Regions from separate parts of the Pseudomonas sp. GW823-FHT04A03 genome, predicted to be linked through region 2. Evidence: predicted binding sites of a transcription regulator. Region 2 holds the regulator's gene; the other holds the start of a gene.
The links. Region 2 encodes FliA, which starts transcription of late flagellar genes. Its sites were predicted from a motif close to CTAAAGTTTNNNNNNNNNNNGCCGNTAA; they were not measured.
Positions count from the first base shown of each region.

Region 1 (7,766 bases), on a different contig from region 2:
GGGTCGTTGTGCAGCACGCGAGCGATACGCTCGGCCGCTTCGTCAGTACCGTCGCAGACAATCACCATGCCCGAGTGCTGGGAGAAGCCCATGCCGACGCCGCCGCCGTGGTGCAGGGAAACCCAGGTCGCACCGCTCGCGGTGTTCAGCAGCGCGTTGAGCAGCGGCCAGTCGGAGACTGCATCGGAGCCGTCCTGCATCGATTCGGTTTCACGGTTCGGGCTGGAGACCGAGCCGGAGTCGAGGTGGTCGCGACCGATCACGATCGGTGCCGACAGCTCGCCGCTGCGCACCATTTCGTTGAACGCCAGACCGAGCTTGGCGCGCAGGCCCAGGCCGACCCAGCAGATACGCGCCGGCAGACCCTGGAAGCTGATGCGCTCGCGCGCCATGTCCAGCCAGTTGTGCAGGTGGGCGTCGTCCGGGATCAGCTCTTTGACTTTGGCGTCGGTCTTGTAGATGTCCTGCGGATCACCCGACAGCGCAGCCCAGCGGAACGGGCCGATGCCACGGCAGAACAGCGGACGGATGTAGGCCGGTACGAAGCCCGGGAAATCGAATGCGTTTTCGACGCCTTCTTCCTGAGCCATCTGACGGATGTTGTTGCCGTAGTCGAAGGTCGGCACGCCCATCTTCTGGAAGTCGAGCATGGCTTTGACGTGGACGGCCATCGATTGCTTGGCGGCCTTGACCACAGCGGCTGGCTCGGTCTTGGCGCGGGCGCGGTATTCGTCCCAGGTCCAGCCGGCCGGCAGGTAACCGTTGAGCGGGTCGTGGGCGCTGGTCTGGTCGGTGACCATGTCCGGGCGCACGCCGCGCTTGACCAGTTCCGGAAGGATTTCAGCGGCGTTGCCGCACAGGGCGATGGAAACGGCCTTGCCTTCGGAGGTGTATTTGGCGATGCGGGCCAGCGCGTCGTCGAGGTCTTTGGCCTGCTCGTCGACGTAGCGGGTCTTGAGGCGGAAATCGATGCTGATCTGCTGGCACTCGATGTTCAACGAGCAGGCGCCGGCGAGGGTCGCGGCCAGTGGCTGGGCGCCGCCCATGCCGCCGAGGCCGGCGGTTAGTACCCATTTGCCGGTGAGGTTGTCGTTGTAGTGCTGGCGACCGGCTTCAACGAAGGTTTCGTAGGTGCCCTGGACGATGCCCTGGCTGCCGATGTAGATCCAGCTGCCGGCGGTCATCTGGCCGTACATGGCCAGGCCTTTGGCGTCGAGTTCGTTGAAGTGTTCCCAGGTTGCCCAGTGCGGCACCAGGTTAGAGTTGGCGATCAGTACGCGCGGGGCGTTGCTGTGGGTCTTGAACACGCCGACCGGCTTGCCCGATTGCACCAGCAGGGTTTCGTCTTCGTTGAGGTTGGTCAGGCTCTCGACGATCTTGTCGTAGCACTCCCAGTTACGCGCAGCGCGACCGATGCCACCGTAGACCACCAGCTCTTTCGGGTTCTCGGCGACTTCCGGGTCGAGGTTGTTCATCAGCATGCGCAGCGGCGCTTCGGTCAGCCAGCTCTTGGCGGTCAGCTTGTTGCCGCGGGCGGCACGGATTTCGACGTCACGAAACTTAGTGGTTTTGTTGTCAGTCACGAAAAAGACTCCTCAGCGATCAATTCAAACCAACCCTGGCAGTGGGCGAGCAGCCTGTGCGCATCAGTGCGCGACAAGCGAATCAGTGGACGCTGCGGAGAGTCTCGATCGACTCATACGCATACGTCTTTACTTGTACATACAAGCATATGCAATCAAGCGGCCAACTTGTTGGAGGACCGTTCAACAAAAACTTCGGACAGGGCTGGAGAGCGCCTGAATCAAGGGCTCTGGCGTTCATGAAATTTTTCGCGGGGTGGATTGAGGGTAGCGAGAGGTTGTTACGAAAGCGTGGTTTTGCGCCACGCTGGGGCGTTCGGTAACAAGTTGGTGCGCATTTCGGGAACGTCGGGACGAAAAAAAACCGCTGCTTTCAAAGCAGCGGTTTTTGATCGTTCCCACTCAGGGCGAGTGAACGAATCAGCGCGGGGACAGCTCGATCACGCAGCAGCCGGCATTGACGGCAATCTCCGTCAGCCCGGTGTTACCGTCCAGTTGCAGGCAGTCATGGCGGCCGAGTTGCGATGCACTGTCACCGACCGTGACCTCCAGCAGTTCGCTGACACTGAAGACCAGCACGGTGTTGGCCGAACTGAAAAACCGCTGCTCGCCGTCCAGCCATTGCAAGCGTGCGCTGTAACGCTGGGGCGAGTAGATCAGGTTGAAGTCGCGGATCGCGCCGCCGAGCAAGGTGCAAGACACCTGGCTTTCGCCGCTGAAGGCAAACGGGTCGAGGGGTAACAACGGCCGGGTATCGTCGCCGTCGACACACAGGGTCATGCCGTCGCCCTGCAATACCGTGATGACCCGCTGGTAACCGGCGAAGGTCGAGAAGCCGCCGGATTCGGCGATGTCGGCAATCGACAGACGCCAGCCAAAACCGTCGAGGCCAGCGCCAGCGTCACGGGTGATTTCCTCGGTGCTGCCGCCGCCGTTTTTCCACGGCATGCGCGGGTAGCCTTCAGCGCGTAAAACCTTCACTTCACTCATTTATGCTCTCTATTTATGAAACCGACCTTCCAGACGATGACGGGAACCAGGGTGAATCAGGCGCGCCGCCGTCACCGGCTGACGACCCGACCAGGTACGACGGCGGATCAGCAGGCAAGGCTCGCCTTTTTCGATCTGCAGCAATTTGCATTCAGACGCTTCGGCAAGGATCGCTTCGACCACGTGCTCGCCTTCGGTCAGCGGCGCGACCTGGTTCAGGTAGGCGTAAGGCGTTTGCAGGGTGAAATCCTGCTTGAGGTATTCCGGGGCGACCAGCGCGTTGACGAAGCGGTCTTCGATTTGCACCGGAATGTCGTTTTCGTAGTGCACGATCAGCGAGTGAAAGACCTTCTGCCCTTCGCGCATGTCCAGCGCCAGCGCGCGCTCGGAACCGGCGGCCTCTTCTTCCAGGGTGATCACCTGGCAAGTGTGGCGATGGCCACGGGAGGCGATTTCGTCGGCGATGTTGTGCACTTCGAACAGCGCGGACTGGCTCTTCGGCTCGGCGACAAAAGTGCCGACGCCTTGCATGCGCACCAGCAGACCGTCGGCGGTCATTTCCCGCAGCGCGCGGTTGATGGTCATGCGGCTGAAACCCAGCTGGCTGACCAGCTCGCTTTCCGACGGCACGCGGTAATGCGGCGGCCAGTTACCGCTGTCAATCTGCTGGGTGATCATCTGTTTGACGCGGGCGTACAAGGGCGCCGGACTGTCGCCCATGTTCGCGGCCAACGGGGAGACTGGAGGCGGAGTCGGCACGGTGGATCCCTGTTCATTGGATGAAAGTTGCTAGCTTGCCGGAGTTTACCGGGCAGGCAAACGTCTGTATATGTATATACAAATAACACACGATGGGGTGCTGAACCATGTCCGCCTTCTTTGCCGAACGCGCGCTGCTGCCTAACGGATGGGCCAACAATGTACGTCTCGAGGTCAGCGCCGATGGCGTGTTGACCCGAATCCAGGCCGATTCCACCGCAGACGGCGCCGAACGGTTGAGCGGTCCGCTGCTGCCGGGGATGCCGAATCTGCACTCCCATGCGTTCCAGCGAGCGATGGCGGGACTGGCGGAAGTGGCCGGCAATCCCAACGACAGTTTCTGGACCTGGCGCGATCTGATGTACCGGCTCGTCGGAAAAATCAGCCCCGACCAGCTCGGTGTGATTGCCCGTCAGCTGTACATCGAAATGCTCAAGGCCGGTTACACCTCGGTCGCCGAATTCCATTACGTCCACCAAGATCACAACGGCCAGCCTTACGCCGACCCGGCCGAACTGGCGTTGCGCATCAGCCAGGCGGCCAGTTCCGCCGGCATCGGTCTGACATTGCTGCCCGTGCTCTACAGCCACAGCGGTTTCGGCGGCCAGACGCCGAACGAAGGCCAGCGCCGTTTCATCAACAGCACCGAAAATTACCTGAAACTGCAATCACGTCTGCAACCCCTGCTGGCGCAGCAAAAGGCGCAGTCGCTGGGACTGTGCTTCCACTCGTTGCGTGCGGTCACGCCGCAGCAGATCAGCGAAGTGCTGGCGGCTAGCGACAAGCAATGCCCGGTGCACATCCACATCGCCGAACAGCAGAAGGAAGTCGACGACTGCCTGAGCTGGAGCGGTCGTCGTCCGCTGCAATGGCTGTACGAAAACACCGAAGTCGATCAGCGCTGGTGCCTGGTTCACGCGACCCACGCCAATCCGGAAGAAGTCACGCTGATGGCCAAGAGTCGCGCCATCGCCGGCCTGTGCCTGACCACCGAGGCCAACCTCGGCGACGGGATTTTCCCGGCGGTGGATTTCCTCGCTCAGGGCGGGCGCATGGGCATCGGCTCCGACAGCCATGTGTCGTTGAGTGTGGTGGAAGAACTGCGCTGGCTGGAATACGGCCAGCGTCTGCGCGATCAGCGGCGCAACCGCTTGTATGGCGCGGATCAGCCGATGGTCGGCCGTACGCTGTATGACGCAGCGCTGGACGGTGGCGCTCAGGCGCTGGGCCAGCCGATCGGCGCGCTGGAAGTCGGCAAGCGGGCTGACTGGATTGTGCTCGATGGCAACGATCCGTATCTGGCCACGGCCAGCGGTGACGGGATTCTCAATCGCTGGCTGTTTGCCGGTGGCGATCGTCAGGTACGCGACGTGCTGGTCAATGGTCAGTGGGTCGTGTGCGAGGGGCGACATGCCGGGGAGGAAGACAGCAATCGCGCCTTCACCCAGGTTCTGCGAGAGCTTTTGGGCTGACACAAAAAAACCTGTGGAGGGCAACCTCCACAGGTTTTTTGTTGCGCGTCAGTTGGACGTCTTGGCCATCTGCTGATCCGACGTACGCCAGATCAGGCGCGTGGTGTCGTAACCCTGCTGACGCGCCTTGCTCAGCAGTTCCTCGCGCACCACACCGTTGACGGTCGGCGTGCGGGACAACAGCCACAGGTAGCGACGGCTCGGGTCGCCGACGAGGGCGGTCTTGTAGTCATCGCTGACGTACAGCACCCAGTACTGCCCCTTCGCCACACCCGGAATCAGACGCGAGAACCAGGTATCGAACTCGACCCACAGCTTGTCGGTCTTGCCCGGCACCTGTGGATAAGCCGTACCTTTGACTTCTTCCCACGTCCAGTCCGCCGTCAGGCAGCGGTTGTACACCGCGATATTGCCGTCTGGCTTGAGGGAATAACGGGCTTCGGATTGCGCGCAATGGCGCTGGAAATACATCGGCAGACGCGCCAGTTCGTACCAGGTGCCCTGGTAACGCTTGAGATTGACACTGTTGACCGTCTTCGGCGCCAGCGGATCTTCACCGGTCGTGGCGCAGCCGGCCAATACCAGGCCGGCAAAAAGGACAAGCAATAACCGCTTCATTGTTTTTCTCCCGTGGGCGCGTAGCCCCGGTTTACTTCAGGCCTTGGCCGGAAAACATCAGCACTTTGTCACCGGCGTACTGCACGCTGATAAAGCTGTTCTTGTCGCCCCAGGTGCAACTGGACATGCCGAGCGCGCCCGAGCAATCGGTGGGCTTGCCAAGCAGCGTCTCCACTTCGGCCTTGGCCATGCCGGCCGAGAGCTTCGAATAGTTTTCCTGATTGACCTTGCTGCATGCGGCCAACAGCACGCAAAACGACAGCAGGGCGATAGATCGCAGCGACATGGTGTAACTCCTGGAACGGAAGGGGGATGGCATGGCGCCAACCAGAAGCTTAGAAGAGAAAACCCCTGTCTGGTTCCCTGGGAGGCTGGCTATTTGTTAGCCCGCTCGTCCGGCTTTCGCCGGTAAATCAGACAGTTTGTAAGGCTATTGAGCATTTCGTCGCATTTCGCAAAAGGCGCCTAATCTTTGGCGCGCAGCGGTCGAAATAAGAGCAGCGCAAAGCCCGATAGTGTGGCAAATTGCCGCCCTTTCTTGACCAGCCCCTTCGCGGTAGCTCACTTAATGACCAGAAACATGAAATTCAGCCACAAGATCTTGTTGGCTGCCGCCCTCGTGGTGGCCGTTGCGTTCGCCTGTTTCATTTTGTTCAACGACTATCGCCAGCGCGAAGCCCTGCAAAGCAGCACCGAAGCGTCGATGCAGGAACTGGGCAGCCTGACCACCAGCAACATCCAGACCTGGCTGGAAAGCCGCATTCAGTTGCTGCAATCGATGGCGCAACAGGTTGTCGCCGACGGCAACGCTCCGACCAGCCTGAAACGCATCATCGACCTGCCCGCCTACACCGGCAATTTCCAGCTCAGCTACTTCGGTGGCGCCGACGGCGTGATGTTCTCGGTCCCGGCCGGCAACCGCGCGCCGGATTACGACCCGCGCGCCCGTGGCTGGTACAAGGCGGCCAACGCTGCGCAACAGACCATCGTCACCGAACCGTACATCGCCGCCTCGTCGGGCAAACTGGTGATCACCGTCGCTACCCCGGTGCAGCGCGAGGGCCAGATGATCGGTGTGGCCGGCGCCGACATTGATCTGTCGAGCGTCAGCGCGATCATCAACTCGCTGAACTTCGGCGGCCACGGTCACGCATTCATCGTCGGTGCCGACGGCAAGATCCTGATCCACCCGGACAGCAAACTGGTGCTCAAGACCCTGGCCGAGGCCTATCCCAACGGCGCGCCGAAAGTCAGCCCGGGCCTGAAGGAAGTCGAGTTCGACGGCAAGACCCAGTTGATCTCCTTCACCCGCGTCAACGGCGTGCCGTCGGCCGACTGGTACGTGGGGCTGGTGCTGGACAAGGACACCGCGTTCTCGATGCTCAGCGAATTCCGCACCTCGGCGCTGATCGCCATGATCATCGCTGTGGTGATCATCATCGCCCTGCTCGGCATGCTGATCCGCGTGCTGATGCAGCCGCTGCTGACCATGGGCCGCGCCATGCACGACATCGCCGAAGGCGAAGGTGACCTGACCAAACGCCTGACCATCCACGGCCACGATGAATTCGGTGCGCTGGGGCTGTCGTTCAACCGTTTCGTCGAGCGCATCCACACCTCGATCCGCGAAGTGTCGTCGGCCACCGGGCAGGTCAACGAAGTCGCCCTGCGCGTGGTCGCGGCGTCGAACTCGTCGATGTTCAACTCCGACCAGCAGGCCTCGCGCACCAACAGCGTGGCCGCCGCGATCAACCAGCTCGGCGCCGCCGCCCAGGAAATCGCCCAGAACGCCGCCCTCGCCTCGCAACACTCCAGCGATGCGCGCAGCCTGGCCGAAGACGGCCAGCAGGTGGTGGATAAGACCATCCACGCGATGCAACAGCTGTCGGCGAAAATTAGCGACTCCTGCGGCAACATCGAAACCCTGAACAGCAACACCGTGAACATCGGGCAGATTCTGGAAGTGATCACCAGCATCTCCCAGCAGACCAACCTGCTGGCGCTCAACGCCGCCATCGAAGCGGCCCGTGCCGGTGAAGCCGGTCGTGGTTTCGCCGTGGTCGCCGACGAAGTCCGCAACCTGGCGCACCGCACCCAGGATTCGGCGCAGCAAGTGCAGAAGATGATCGAAGAGCTGCAAGTCGGCGCGCGTCAGGCGGTCGGCATCATGACCGAGAGCCAGCGTGAGAGCGAAAGCAGCGTCGGCATCGCCAACCAGGCCGGCGAACGCCTGGGCAGCGTGACCCAGCGCATCGGCGAAATCGACGGCATGAACCAGTCGGTAGCGACCGCGACGGAAGAGCAGACAGCGGTGGTCGAGTCGATCAACGTTGATATCAATGAG
Region 1 covers NZ_JBXAIV010000004.1:389,978-397,743, forward strand. Annotated here, with positions in the region: gene hutU (urocanate hydratase) at 1-1,583, opposite strand, end outside; gene AC1Q9F_RS14385 (HutD/Ves family protein) at 2,004-2,573, opposite strand; gene hutC (histidine utilization transcriptional repressor HutC) at 2,583-3,293, opposite strand; gene AC1Q9F_RS14395 (formimidoylglutamate deiminase) at 3,440-4,804, shown strand; gene AC1Q9F_RS14400 (lipocalin family protein) at 4,853-5,422, opposite strand; gene AC1Q9F_RS14405 (hypothetical protein) at 5,454-5,708, opposite strand; gene AC1Q9F_RS14410 (methyl-accepting chemotaxis protein) at 5,991-7,766, shown strand, end outside.
Region 1: the regulator FliA is predicted to act here: its motif matches at 5,888-5,915, upstream of AC1Q9F_RS14410 (methyl-accepting chemotaxis protein).

Region 2 (7,766 bases):
CCGTGCAACTGATCAAGCAAGGCTTCGAATTCGTCGTCGGTGATGTCCGAGCTGTCGCCCGCCGCCGGAGCAGCAGGTGCCGCAGCGGCCGGAGCCACGGCGTCAGCCGCGAACTGGCCCTTGCCATGCAACTGGTCGAGCAGCGACTCGAACTCGGCGTCGGTGATTTCATCGCTGGCCGCTTCATCGGAAGCAGGTGCAGCGGCAGCCGCCGGGGCTTCGGCTTCGGCCTTGACGGCGTTCAGCGAGTCCAGCAACTGTTCAAATTCGTTATCGGTGATGTCACCCGAATCGCCTTCGACGACCAGTTCTTCGATCATCTCGGCAACAGGCGAAGCCGGGGCTTCATCCGCCGATTGCGGTTCAGCCAGACGCGCCAGGGCGGCCAGCAGTTCCGGGGTGGCGGCGGTGATCGGGCTACGATCGCGGACTTCGCTGAACATGCTGTTCACCGCGTCCAGCGCTTCGAGCACCACGTCCATCAGTTCTGCATCGACGCGTCGTTCACCCTTGCGCAGGATGTCGAACACGTTTTCGGCGATGTGACAGCACTCCACCAGCTCGTTGAGCTGAAGGAAGCCGGCGCCCCCTTTTACAGTGTGGAAACCGCGAAAAATTGCGTTGAGCAGATCTGCGTCATCCGGGCGGCTTTCCAGCTCGACCAGTTGTTCGGACAGTTGCTCAAGAATCTCGCCGGCCTCAACCAGGAAATCCTGAAGGATCTCTTCATCGGCGCCGAAGCTCATTAATGGGGTGCTCCTACAGGTCTAAAAACCCAAAAAAACTCAAAATCCAAGGCTGGATAGCAAATCGTCCACATCGTCCTGACCGGACACAACGTCTTCTCGTTTATCGGCATGAATCTGCGGACCTTCACCCTGCGAGAGATGTTTTTGTGGATCTTTTTCAGCAAGCATCGCCGCACGGTCATGTTCGATGCCCGCAAAGCGGTCCACCTGGCTGGCCATGAGCACGAGCTTGAGCAGGTTGCTTTCGACTTCGGTGACCAATTGGGTCACGCGCTTGATCACCTGGCCTGTGAGGTCCTGGTAATCCTGGGCGAGCAGAATGTCGTTCAGATTGCTCGACACCGCGCGGTTGTCCGCGCTGCTGCGTGCCAGAAAACCGTCAACCCGGCGCGCCAGTTCACGGAACTCTTCAGCCCCGACCTCACGGCGCATGAAGCGGCCCCAATCGGCGCTCAAGGCCTGGGCTTCGTCAGCCAGGCCATTGACCACAGGGGTCGCGCTTTCCACCAGATCCATGGTGCGGTTGGCGGCAGCTTCGGTCAGTTTGACCACGTAGCCCAGGCGCTCGGTAGCGTCGGTGATTTGCGACACTTCCTCAGCCTGCGGCATGTGCGGATCGATCTGGAAATTGACGATCGCACTGTGCAGTTCACGCGTGAGCTTGCCCACTTCCTGGTACAGGCCACGGTCACGGGTCTGATTGAGCTCATGGATCAGTTGCACAGCGTCGCCGAACCTGCCCTTTTCAAGGCTTTCGACCAGTTCGACCGCGTGTTTTTTCAGGGTCGACTCGAAGTCGCCCTGTGAAGATTCTTTATGCTCCATAGCTCCCCCGCGCGTTCATCAGCCGATGCGTTCGAAAATCTTCTCGATTTTTTCTTTCAACGCCTGGGCCGTGAAAGGTTTGACCACATAGCCGTTAACGCCGGCCTGGGCCGCTTCGATGATCTGCTCGCGCTTGGCTTCAGCGGTCACCATCAGCACTGGCAGGTGCTTGAGCTTTTCATCGGCGCGCACGTGGCGCAGCAGGTCGATACCGGTCATGCCAGGCATGTTCCAGTCGGTCACCAGAAAGTCGATGCTGCCGCTGTTGAGCACCGGAATGGCGGTGGTGCCATCGTCGGCTTCAACGGTGTTGGTGAACCCGAGATCACGCAACAGGTTCTTGATGATCCGCCGCATCGTTGAGAAGTCATCAACGATGAGGATTTTCATGTCTTTGTTCAATTCGACCTCCAAGCAGTCTTAAACGCGTCCAGCACCTGGACGCGCCATTTCAATCAATCCGGCAAAACACTCGATGACTGTCTGGAGCACAACAGAGCAAGACCGGTGCCGTTCACCACCGCACCAGCCTCGTTCGCAGTGTCCCCACACTGCCTTCAGCGCGCTCGCCACTCCCCCAAACGCCCCCGCAAGCGGGCCGCGCACTGGCTGTGTAACTGGCTGACCCGCGATTCACTGACGCCAAGGACTTCACCGATTTCCTTGAGGTTCAGCTCTTCGTCGTAGTACAGCGCCAACACCAGTCGCTCACGCTCCGGCAAATTGGCAATCGCGTCCGCCAGCGCGGCCTGGAAACGTTCGTCTTCCAGATCGCGCGACGGCTCCAGATGAGCACTGGCGCCATCCTCGTGCAGCCCTTCGTGTTCGCCGTCCTGCAACAGGTCGTCGAAACTGAACAGCCGGCTGCCCAGGGTGTCGTTCAAAATCCCGTAGTAATCGTCGAGACTCAATTGGAGTTCGGCCGCAACTTCGTGATCTTTAGCGTCACGGCCGGTTTTAGCTTCAATCGAGCGAATCGCGTCGCTGACCATACGGGTATTGCGGTGAACCGAGCGCGGTGCCCAGTCCCCCTTACGGACTTCATCGAGCATCGCACCGCGGATCCGGATGCCCGCGTACGTTTCAAAACTGGCGCCCTTGCTGGCGTCGTATTTGGTCGAGACTTCAAGCAGGCCGATCATCCCGGCCTGGATCAGGTCTTCGACCTGCACACTGGCCGGCAATCGCGCCAGCAAGTGGTAGGCGATGCGTTTGACCAGTGGCGCGTAACGCTCGATCAGCTCGTACTGCGCGTCACGCGCCGACTTTTTGTAAAGGTTCATACCGCTGGCGGTCATAGCACAGGTCCTGCCGTTTGCTGCACGAGGCGCTCGACGAAAAATTCGAGGTGACCGCGCGGGTTGGCGGGCAGCGGCCAGGTGTCGACCTTCTGTGCGATCGCCTTGAACGCCAGTGCGCACTTGGAACGCGGGAAGGCTTCATAGACCGCACGCTGCTTCTGCACCGCCTTGCGCACGCTTTCGTCGTAGGGCACTGCGCCGACGTATTGTAGGGCGACGTCGAGGAAGCGATCCGTGACCTTGGTCAACTTGGCGAACAGATTGCGACCTTCCTGCGGGCTCTGGGCCATGTTGGCCAGGACGCGGAAGCGGTTCATGCCGTAATCGCGGTTGAGCAGCTTGATCAGCGCGTAGGCGTCGGTGATCGAGGTCGGCTCGTCGCAGACCACCAGCAACACTTCCTGGGCTGCGCGAACAAAACTGACTACCGAGTCACCAATACCCGCAGCGGTGTCGATCACCAGTACATCGAGATTGTCGCCGATGTCGCTGAACGCCTGAATCAGGCCGGCATGCTGGGCCGGGCTCAGGTGAACCATGCTCTGGGTGCCGGAAGCGGCCGGCACGATGCGGATCCCGCCGGGGCCTTGCAACAGCACGTCGCGCAGCTCGCAGCGGCCTTCGATCACGTCGGCCAGGGTGCGTTTGGGTGTGAGGCCCAGCAGAACGTCGACGTTCGCCAGCCCCAGGTCGGCGTCCAGCAGCATGACCCGACGGCCAAGCTCTGCCAGGGCCAGGGACAAGTTCACTGACACATTAGTCTTGCCGACGCCACCTTTGCCGCCGGTCACCGCGATCACCTGTACGGGATGCATGCTGCCCATGTTATTTCTTTACCTTGTCTTGCATAGACGGAGGCCACATTACTGGCTGCGCGTTCACAACCGGAACAATGCATGGCAGACCATCGATGTAGGTACAAAAACGGTTCATTACCTCAGCCAACCTGCTTGGTCGGACTGTGGTAGATATCAGCGAACATGTCAGCCATGGCTTCTTCGCTGGGTTCTTCCTGCATTTGCACACTGACGGCGCGGCTGACCAGTTGATGACGGCGCGGCAGATGCAGATCATCCGGAATACGCGGCCCATCGGTCAGGTAGGCGACCGGCAGTTCGTGACTGATCGCCAGGCTCAGCACTTCGCCAAGGCTGGCCGTCTCATCCAGTTTAGTCAGGATGCACCCGGCCAGCCCGCAACGCTTGTAACTGTGATAAGCGGCGGTTAGAACCTGTTTCTGGCTGGTGGTTGCCAGGACCAGATAATTTTTCGACCGAATGCCACGACCGGCCAGACTTTCCAGCTGCATGCGCAGTGCCGGATCGCTGGCTTGCAGGCCGGCGGTATCGATCAGCACCACGCGTTTGCGCAGCAGTGGATCCAGCGCCTGCACCAGGGACTGGCCCGGATCGACGTGGGTCACCGAAACGTTAAGGATGCGACCCAGAGTCTTGAGCTGCTCCTGCGCGCCGATACGGAAACTGTCCATGCTCACCAGCGCGATGTTCTGCGCGCCGTACTTGAGCACGTAACGGGCGGCCAGTTTGGCGAGGGTGGTGGTCTTGCCCATGCCGGCAGGGCCGACCATGGCAATCACCCCACCCTCTTCCAGCGGCTCGACTTCCGGTACGGCAATCATCCGCGCCAGGTGCGCCAGCAGCATGCGCCAGGCCTGACGAGGTTCGTCGATCTCGGTGATCATCGACAGCAGATCACGGGACAGCGGGCCGGACAAACCGATGCGTTGCAGACGACGGTACAGGTTGGCCTGAGCCGGACGGCTGCCTTGCAGCTGGTTCCAGGCCAGGGTGCCGAGTTGCACTTCCATCAGCTCGCGCAGGCTGTTGAGCTCGAAACGCATCGAGTCGAGAGCACGCGGGTCGACGCCAGCGGAAACCGCTGCAGGCGCCGGGGCTGGACGGGCCGGAGCCTCGTAGGTCGGTTCGGTCAGCGGCTCGGCAGCGGTCAGCGGCAGGCCGGCCGTCAACGGCAGCCCGGCGAACAGCTGGCGATTGGTGTTGCCGTCGGCTTCGCCACGCAGGCTCAGTTCGGCCTGGGCGGTGACGATGCGCGACTGGGTCTTGCGCAGCTCATCCTCGAGTTCCATGTTCGGAACACGCGGGGCCAGCGCCGACAGTTTGTAATCGAGCGCCGCCGTCAGCTCGACGCCGCCGGCAATGCGGCGGTTGCCAATGATGGCGGCATCAGCGCCCAGCTCATCACGAACCAGCTTCATGGCCTGACGCATATCGGCGGCGAAAAAACGCTTAACTTGCATAAACCACTACCTCAGCCGTTGGGCCCTACTGTCGCAACGATGGTCACTTGCTTGTTGTCCGGAATTTCCTGGTAGGCCAGCACATGCAGTCCGGGAACTGCCAGGCGACCAAAGCGCGAGAGCATCGCGCGAACCGGGCCTGCTACCAACAGGATCACCGGCTGACCTTGCATTTCCTGGCGCTGCGCCGCTTCGATCAGCGAACGCTGCAGCTTCTCGGCCATGCTCGGCTCCAGCAGAACGCCCTCTTCCGAGCCTTGTCCTGCCTTCTGCAGACTATTGAGCAATATTTGTTCCAACCTTGGCTCCAGCGTGATAACTGGCAGCTCCGACTCAGTCCCTACAATGCTTTGGACGATGGCGCGGGATACGCCGACCCGCACAGCGGCCACCAAAGCGGCGGTATCTTGACTCTTGGCGGCATTGTTGGCGATGGCTTCGGCAATGCTGCGGATATCGCGCACCGGCACGTGTTCGGCCAGCAGCGCCTGCAATACCTTGAGCAGTTGCGACAGCGTGACCACGCCCGGCACCAGCTCTTCGGCCAGTTTCGGCGAGCTCTTGGCCAGCAATTGCATGAGTTGCTGCACTTCTTCGTGGCCGATCAGCTCACTGGAGTGCTTGTACAGAATCTGGTTCAAGTGGGTCGCAACCACGGTGCTGGCATCGACCACGGTATAACCGAGCGATTGTGCCTGCGCGCGCTGACTGACTTCGATCCACACCGCCTCCAGGCCGAAAGCCGGATCTTTGGCGGTAATGCCGTTGAGCGTGCCGTAGACCTGCCCCGGATTGATCGCCAGTTCGCGATCCGGGTAGATCTCGGCTTCGGCCAGGATCACGCCCATCAGGGTCAGGCGATAGGCGCTAGGCGCCAGGTCGAGGTTGTCGCGGATGTGCACGGTCGGCATCAGGAAGCCCAGATCTTGCGAGAGCTTTTTGCGCACGCCCTTGATCCGCGCCAGCAATTGCCCGCCCTGGTTGCGGTCCACCAGCGGAATCAGGCGGTAGCCGACTTCCAGGCCGATCATGTCGATCGGGGTCACGTCGTCCCAGCCCAGCTCCTTGGTTTCCATGGCGCGGGCCGGCGACGGCAGCAATTCCTGCTGACGCTGAACCTCTTGCAGCGCCTGCACCTTGGCGACGTTCTGCTTCTTCCAGAACAGGTAAGCGCCACCGGCGGCCAGAGCAGCCATGGACAGGAACGAGAAGTGCGGCATGCCCGGCACCAGGCCCATGACCGCCATCAGACCGGCAGCCACCGCCAGCGCTTTGGGCGAGGCGAACATCTGGCGATTGATCTGCTTGCCCATGTCTTCCGAACCGGAAGCACGGGTCACCATGATCGCCGCAGCTGTAGATAACAACAGTGATGGCAATTGCGCCACTAAACCGTCACCGATGGTCAGCAAGGCGTAAACCTTGCCCGCGTCGGCAAAGGTCATGTTGTGCTGGAAGATACCGACGGCCATGCCGCCGATCAGGTTGATGAACAGAATCAGCAGGCCGGCGATGGCGTCACCACGCACGAATTTGCTGGCACCGTCCATCGAACCGTAGAACTCTGCCTCTTGGGCGACTTCCTGACGACGGGCCTTGGCCTGGGCCTGATCGATCAGACCGGCGTTGAGGTCGGCGTCGATCGCCATTTGCTTGCCAGGCATCGCATCGAGGGTGAAACGCGCGCTCACCTCGGAGATCCGGCCGGCACCCTTGGTTACCACGACGAAGTTGATGATCATCAAGATCGCGAAGACCACGATACCGACCACGTAGTTACCGCCGATCACCACCTCACCGAAGGCCTGGATCACCTTACCGGCAGCGGCGTGGCCGTCCTGACCGTGGAGCATCACCACCCGCGTAGACGCCACGTTCAGCGCCAGTCGCAACAGCGTCGCCACCAGCAGGATCGTCGGGAACACCGCGAAATCCAGCGGCCGCAAGGCGTACACGCAGACCAGCAGCACGACGATCGACAGGGCAATGTTGAAGGTGAAGAACACGTCGAGCAGGAACGGCGGCACCGGCAACATCATCATCGCCAGCATGACCAGCAGCAACAGCGGCACACCCAGATTGCCCCGACTGAGGTCGGCAATGTTCGAGCGAGCACTGTTGATTAACTGAGAGCGATCCACCGGTTTTCCCCGTTCCTTTAAAGCAAACTTTTGACGCCCGAAGCAGGCGCACGGCGGCTACTGCAAGAAGCCTTCCAACTTTTGCAGGTGATTGAAATAGAGGGGGAGATAAGCTGTTCTGAGGCGTACAACCAGGGGCTCGCCTCAGAAAGCGAAACACGACGAGGCCAAGCCATCGACGGTTATGCGATCAGAATCTGCTGGGCGAAAATCGGACCTAATGCGAGGGCGTTGCTATCGAAGTACGGCGTCCCTTTGTAGAGAGGAGACCCGCCCACATCCACCAAAGCCTCCTCGGCGTGCATGACCACTACCACGGTTTCCGGGTTAAAGACCGAGACTTTTGTATCGCCCTTCATCAAATTGAGGCCCCACTCAAACCAGATAAGAGGCAAATCGCGGGGCTCGATTGGCGGATCTCCCGCCCCGAGCCGAAAGTATCGTCTGGAAGTGATATGAAAATTACCTCCCA
Region 2 covers NZ_JBXAIV010000011.1:105,528-113,293, reverse strand. Annotated here, with positions in the region: gene AC1Q9F_RS23415 (chemotaxis protein CheA) at 1-746, opposite strand, end outside; gene AC1Q9F_RS23410 (protein phosphatase CheZ) at 786-1,574, opposite strand; gene AC1Q9F_RS23405 (chemotaxis response regulator CheY) at 1,593-1,964, opposite strand; gene fliA (RNA polymerase sigma factor FliA) at 2,132-2,872, opposite strand; gene fleN (flagellar synthesis regulator FleN) at 2,869-3,699, opposite strand; gene flhF (flagellar biosynthesis GTPase FlhF) at 3,813-5,153, opposite strand; gene flhA (flagellar biosynthesis protein FlhA) at 5,165-7,294, opposite strand; gene AC1Q9F_RS23380 (hypothetical protein) at 7,477-7,766, opposite strand, start outside.